2 regions of the Clostridium sp. DJ247 genome follow, and region 1 is predicted to be linked to the other one. Evidence: predicted binding sites of a transcription regulator. Region 1 holds the regulator's gene; the other holds the start of a gene.
The links. The regulator NrdR, encoded in region 1, represses ribonucleotide reductase genes. The targets are predictions, from matches to a motif close to CACNANATNTNGTG.
Positions count from the first base shown of each region.

Region 2: a site for NrdR is predicted at 2,509-2,522, ahead of nrdD (anaerobic ribonucleoside-triphosphate reductase). Genes of this name have one in related genera too.

Region 1 covers NZ_JABAIW010000002.1:102,190-105,985, reverse strand. Annotated here, with positions in the region: gene spoIIGA (sigma-E processing peptidase SpoIIGA) at 1-57, shown strand, start outside; gene sigE (RNA polymerase sporulation sigma factor SigE) at 133-840, shown strand; gene sigG (RNA polymerase sporulation sigma factor SigG) at 917-1,690, shown strand; gene HGI79_RS01470 (YlmC/YmxH family sporulation protein) at 2,237-2,500, shown strand; gene nrdR (transcriptional regulator NrdR) at 2,608-3,063, shown strand; gene pgeF (peptidoglycan editing factor PgeF) at 3,235-3,796, shown strand, end outside.
Region 2 covers NZ_JABAIW010000031.1:37,538-41,333, forward strand. Annotated here, with positions in the region: gene HGI79_RS13360 (hypothetical protein) at 1-450, shown strand, start outside; gene HGI79_RS13365 (hypothetical protein) at 637-1,476, shown strand; gene HGI79_RS13370 (ferredoxin) at 1,760-1,948, shown strand; gene HGI79_RS13375 (hypothetical protein) at 2,028-2,207, opposite strand; gene nrdD (anaerobic ribonucleoside-triphosphate reductase) at 2,540-3,796, shown strand, end outside.

The DNA.
Region 1 (3,796 bases):
AAACTAAGTGATATTAATGATTATGATGCACTGTTATCAAGAGGGGTAATAATGTAGATTAATTATGAGGAAAAATTAAAATGTTTAATTATTTGTAGAAATAAGTAATAACACTTACAATAGGGGGTATATATGCTAAAAATAAAAATTTTATTAAATAGAATATTAACAAAGTTTAAGGTTTTTATTAAAACTGTTTACTATATAGGAGGAAATGATGTCTTACCTCCTCCATTAACTAAAAAAGAAGAAGATGATTTAGTTGCAAAACTTGTTTCAGGAGAAGAAAGTGTAAGATCAACTTTAATAGAGAGAAATCTCAGGTTGGTAGTTTACATAGCTAGAAAATTCGAAAATACTGGAGTGAATGTTGAGGATTTAGTATCTGTAGGGACTATAGGACTTATAAAAGCTGTAAACACATTTGATCCAGAGAAAAAAATAAAATTAGCTACATACGCTTCACGTTGTATTGAAAACGAAATATTAATGTATTTGAGAAGAAATAGTAAAGTTAAAGCTGAAATTTCTTTTTATGAGCCATTAAACATCGATTGGGATGGAAATGAATTGCTCTTATCAGACATATTAGGTACGGAGAATGATGTAGTGTATAATTTTATAGAAGATGAAGTGGATAAACAGCTTTTAATGGTAGCTATGAAAAGACTTAGTGATAGAGAAAAAGAAATAGTGAGCTTGAGATTTGGATTAAATGGACAAGGAGAAAAAACTCAAAAAGAAGTTGCGGATATGTTAGGAATATCTCAATCATATATTTCTAGATTGGAAAAGAGAATAATAAAAAGATTGAAGAAAGAAATAAATAAAATGTTATAAGGTTGTCTTTAGTATAAAATTTAGCTCCTTAGTAAATAATTTAAATGCGATATATTCTGAAGGGGCTGATGACTTTATGATAATTAATAAAGTTGAAATTTGTGGCGTAAATACTGCGAAACTACCGGTTTTAAAGGAACCAGAGATGAAGGATTTGTTAATAAAGATGAAGGAAGGAGATAACAGATCCAGAGAAAAATTTATAAGAGGAAACTTAAGATTAGTTCTAAGTGTAATTCAAAGATTTAACAACAGAGGGGAAAATGTAGATGATTTATTTCAAGTTGGTTGCATAGGATTAATTAAGGCTATTGATAACTTTGATTTAAGTCAGAATGTTAAATTTTCTACCTATGCTGTACCGATGATTATAGGTGAAATAAGAAGGTATTTAAGAGATAACAATTCCATAAGGGTAAGTAGGTCCTTAAGGGATATTGCTTACAGAGCTCTGCAGGTTAGAGATAGACTTATAAGCGAAAACAACAAAGAACCTACCATATCACAAATAGCAAAGGAATTAAAAGTTCCAAGAGAAGAAGTGGTATTTGCTTTAGATGCCATTCAAGATCCAGTATCCTTATTTGAACCTATATATCATGATGGAGGAGATGCTATCTATGTTATGGATCAAATAAGTGATAGCAAGAACATGGATGATAGTTGGCTAGAGAATATAGCCATAAAGGAAGCCATGAAAAAACTAAATGATCGAGAAAAACTTATACTTAATTTAAGATTTTTTGATGGAAGAACTCAAATGGAGGTAGCAGATGAAATAGGAATATCACAAGCACAGGTATCAAGATTAGAAAAAACTGCATTAAGACATATGAGAAAATACGTTTAAATCTAGGTATTATATATACTTATTGATTATTATAAGCTGAGAATAAGATTAAGTATCAAACTTAATATTCTCAGCTTTTTATTTTTCACTGACATTAAGGCATCTAGGTGCATTTAATTTTAGTGAAGAAATATATTCCAGATACGTGCTTCAAAACCTAAGAAGCTCTAAAACTTGCTCAGGATCAAATCAAACTCGCTACACTCAAACAATGATTTGCCCTATCTTCACTGCGTTAAGAGCTTCTAAGGCTTTTACGCAATGTAGCTTTCCATATTTTTCTTCACTAAAATTAAATGCACCCTAGGCATCTGAAAAAATAACTAGTCAATTTAACGGGTAATTTTGTGTAATACTGCGTTGGCAGAACCCGTTAATAGTTCAACTATTGACGGGACCTGCCGCCTTGTCTTACACAAAATTCCCTGGTTAAAATTGACTTGTTATTTTTTCAGATACCTTAATGCTCAATATATTCTTTAAACTGTAATGAATAAAAATATATATTCATATATTTATTAAAAAGGGGATAGGGAGGAATAAAACATGGAAGAAGAAAAAGCATTATATTCTATTGGTAATTTAAGATCCATGGAAATAATTGACATAAATACTGGGACAAAATTAGGATTTATAAAGGATTTAAAAATAGATTGCGATGAGAGCAGGGTTGTTTCACTCATATTACCAGCTCAAAAAGTTTCATGGTTTGGTAAAACAGAAGATATTGAGATTCCATGGGGGAATATTAAAAAGATAGGTGTAGATGTGTTGCTTATTGATGGTGAAGATTTTATGCTGAAAGATTAAAAGATAATATGTAGAATTTTGTACAAAAAAGTGTATAATATTTATAGGAATGGGTTTACATAGACTAAGTTAAACATAATTTTAGATTTAAAAGGACGTGAAGAAAAGTGAAATGCCCTTATTGCGGCTATGCGGAAAGTAAAGTTGTTGATTCAAGATCCACGGAAGATAATGCATCTATAAGGAGAAGGAGAGAGTGTTTAAGTTGTAATAAGAGATACACTACTTATGAGAAAATTGAAAATGTACCTATACTAGTAATAAAAAAGAATATGAATAGAGAATATTTTGATAGAACAAAAATAATAAATGGTTTAATAAAAGCATGTCAAAAAAGACCAGTTTCAAGACAGCAAATAGAAGATGTGGCAAATGAAGTAGAAAAGAAAATTAATAATCAAATGCTCACAGAGGTAAATTCAGATTATATAGGTGAAATGATAATGGAAAACCTTAAGCAGTTGGATGAAGTTTCCTACGTTAGATTTGCATCAGTTTATAGGCAGTTTAAAGATATAAATACTTTTATGGAGGAAATTAAAAATTTAATAGGTAATAAGTAATGGTATGCTAATGCATACCATTACTTATTGTTAATGTTAACAATAAGTTAAGGGTGTTAAAAAGTATAAGTTTTTATGCTATACAATATAAATGAATGTTAAAATATTATTAAATGCCTATAATATTGAGTATTAAGCTTTTGGTAAATACAGAATATTGGAGGTTCATATATGGAGAAAGTATTAATCGACAATTATGAATTTATAAAAATTTCTTTAAGTGGAGCAGAGGTAGTAGTTTCAACTGCAAAAAATAATTTAAGTTTTAATAAGGCTACAGATGAAGGTATAAAAAATTTAGAAAATATAAAAAAATGGTTTGGTGTAGAAAATATAGGATATTTACATCAGGTTCATGGCAATGATGTTGTTTTATATGATTATAAGACTGAAGAAGGAGATGCCCTAATTACTAATAAATTTAATACTGCTATTGGAGTGTTTGCAGCAGATTGTACTCCTATTTTATTATATGATAAAGTAAATAAAGTAGTAGCTGCTGTTCACAGCGGTTGGAGAGGCACTTTCTCAGGGGTTCTAACAGATACAATTAGTAAAATGGAAAAAATATATGGCTCTAAAGGAGAAAACCTAATTATATGTATTGGGCCTCATATACATGAATGTTGCTACGAAGTTAGTGAGGAGCTTATACATAAATTTAAACAATCTAGTACATATAACAATATAAACATATCAAATGGAAGAAAGTTAAGCATGAAAAAATGTATAA
Region 2 (3,796 bases), on a different contig from region 1:
TCTCTTAAAAAATACCAAGTTCTTGGGGGTAAGGTAACTTACAAGTTACCAACAGACTGGGTTACGGAAGAAAAGAAATTCTCTGGAGATGAAATAATATACCATAATGATTTTACAAGTAAAGATTCGAGGATTTACGGTTTTGTAGAGATTTGGAATCTTAATAAGGATTTAAAAATCTTTCTCGATGAAAGTAAAAAAATTTCTAGCGAACAAAACATGTATGTAGAATATAATATAAATCAAATTTTAATAAACAATATGGATGGATATTTAGTTAACTATACTATAATAAACTCAGCTAATGTAACATATAAAGGGTATGAGTATTTTTTAAGAAATAAGGGTAAGTTTGTAAGGTTTTCATTCTTTGTAAAAGAAGATAATTTTAAGGAAAACATGCCCACCATATTTAAAACAATAGTTCAAACAATACAATATAGAGAATAAACATAACTTTATTTATATATGGAAAGCTCCTTATTAAGCGTAGGGAGTTTTTTTCTTCTAGATATGTTATAATGTTTTATAAGTTTAAGCATAATAGTTTATTTTGATTTAATATGCTAGGAATTTAATAATTTTTAATATAAATCTAAGTATTTAATGTTTAGGGGGTAGTATTAGTTGCAAAATATGATGTCAAAGTTATTCTGTAGTAAGTATGTATTTTTAAGTATAATTATATCTTTTTGTATCTTTTCATCTGGATGTTCTAGTATTGATAACTTAAAAGTAAAAATGAATCTAAAAAATAACGACTTTGAATATATAAAACAGAAAAAAATACAAAAAATAGTTATACAAAGTACTAGAGATCAAGGATTTAGATTTATAGTAACAGATCAAAAAGCAATTGAAGAATTATATAATATTTTATCTGTAGCTAAGGCTACTAACGAAAAATCTTCATTAGAACCAGATTATATTTTTGAGATGTATGAGGGAAGTAATAAGGTGCATAAATTTAATTATATAGCTGGTGTTGATAGAAAAGACTCTGGAAACTTATACAGTAGTGATAAAATCTATATTGTTTCAAAAAGAATAGATAACGATATAATAAAAAGTTTTTGGACAATAAGAAAGCCTAAGGATTTTAAAAATGTTTATTATGGTTCAATAACAGAGTCTATAAATCAATACCTAAAAGATAAAGATAAAAACAAAAGCGTGGGTATAAGTTTAAAGGATGATGTGGAATCAGCAAAGTTTATCCTATCTACTGACCTAGAAGACTTTAAGGATGATTTAAAAAGTAAATTTAAAAATGTAAATTTAGCAGATAAAGATAAAGAAAATTACGATATATGGGTAACAGTTAAAACTCAAGGATATAAATCTATATTATATAAATCTGTAGTTACCTTTTCTGATAAGTTAGAAAAGAGTGAGAAGAAATATTATATACTCGATAAGTATGAAAATAATAGGTGGAATGTAAAAATTACGGATAGTAAACCAGATGGATTTTAAGATAGATAACCACGCACCTCAAACATATCTAAAGTTCTAAGATTTTTTCTCAAATTTTCGCTAAGACTAATAAAAAAATATTTAAATGTGACTTCAATATTGGTAGTATATCCCTACGTATAAGTTAAATTTAAGTTGTGGTTATCTAGATAAGTATCCACAGTGAAAACTATATTAATTCCTATTGTGTAATTATATGTATTTAAAATTTTATAATAAATAAGTATTTTTTGGATAATAATAAACATGAGACCTAAAAAAATTAACTATAGGAGGAATAAAAATGAAAGCAGTGGTTGATAAAGATACTTGTATAGGGTGTGGATTATGTCCATCAGTAAGTCCTGAAGTATTTCAAATGGATGATGAAGGAAAGGCTGAAGCAATAGCTGAAACTGTTCCAAGTGGAGCTGAGGATTCTGCTAGTGAAGCAGCTGATAGCTGTCCGGTAAATGCTATTAGTGTAGAATAATATAAAAAGCTAGGAAATTAATTTCCTAGCTTTTTAACAATTTTAAGGAAAATTATCACACATTAATTTACTGAAAATATTAAAAGAAATCAACAAATTTATCGTTGGTTATTCTCAAGGGCTTTTGCTCAATACTTATAGTATCACCAATTTTAGATCCTATTGGAATTTGGTTAACACCAACATTTATAGTATATTCATCCTGAAAACTTATAAAGGCATTTGTATCATTAATGTTAACTATTTTTCCAAGCATCATATATCACCTCTATAATATTTTAAGTATTTGTGAATTAATTATTCATAATATAAAAGAAACCTTCCATAACTTAGATTGTGGTTATCTATAGTTTTTTTGAAGTTACATTATATGGAATGAAATAAGCATAAAAATGAGTAATAATTTTATATAGGTCATAAATTAAATATCAAATCATATAGCATAGTAAAAAATAAAAGAATATGAAGGTAAACTAAAGTAAATGGTGTTAACATAGGCTTAACCTTAATTTGAAAATTGATTAAAAAATTTTGCCATAGTATAATAGCAAAGGATTTAACACAATATATGGTAGTTTGGAGGTAGTTAATATGCTACATGTTGTGAAGAGAGATGGCAGAAAAGTAGACCTTGACTCAATCAAGATAACTAATGCTATAAAGGGATCTTCTGAAGAAATCGGCTATGACTTAAAAGAAAGTGAATTTATTGATTTAACACAAAAGGTTATGAGAAGAATTGAGGACATGGATGTCCTAGAAATAAATGTAGAGGAGATACAAAATGTAGTTGAAAAAACTCTCTTGGAAAATAACTATAGAGATATAGGAATGGCATATTCTAACTATAGAAAAGAGAGAACAAAGATAAGAGAAATAAAGTCTGATTTAATGAAAGCCATTGAAAAGATAGGAGTGGAAACGGATAGAGATAACGCTAACGTAGGAAATAATTTTAGTTCTAAACTCCTTAGAATAGCAAGTGAATCAAACAAATGGCATAACTTATCAGCAATGCCTAAATACTTGGCTAAAGCTCATGAAAATGGAGATGTATATTATCATGATTTAGATAGTTACAATTTAACAACAAATTGTTTACATATACCTACTAGTGAGATATTAACAAGAGGATTTAATACTGGATACGGAAATATTAGAACTCCTAAAAGGATAGAATCTGCTGCAGAACTCTCATGCATATTATTGCAATCAACACAAAATGATATGTTCGGTGGACAGTCACATCCTGACTTCGATAATGATATGGGTGTATTTGTAGATTCTACAAGACAGGAGTTAAGAAAAGAATTAATAGATTTAGAAATAGAACAAAGCAAGATAGAACAATTAGTAGAAAAGAAGCTTATAAGGGCTATAGAACAATCAATGCAAGGAATTGTATATAATCTAAATACAATGCATTCAAGGGCTGGTTCACAAGTGCCTTTTAGTTCCATAAATTTAGGTATACCTAAGTGTAAAGATTCTGCGCTTGTTTGCGAGATATTCTTAAAAGAATATGAAAAAGGACTAGGTATTGGAGAACAACCTATTTTTCCTAACATAATATTTAGGGTAAAAAAGGGTGTAAATAAAGCACCAGGAGATCCTTACTATTATTTATTTCAGTTAGCTTGTAGAGTTGCTGCTAAAAGAATGAATCCAACCTTTATGAATTTGGATTCCGATTTTAATAAATTTTACTATGACCAAGGTATAATTCCTGCAACTATGGGGTGTAGAACATATATATGTTCTAATGTAAATGGGGAGGCTGGAACAAAAGGAAGAGGAAATATAGCTCCAACTACTATTAATTTACCTAGACTTGGAATTGTAGCTAAA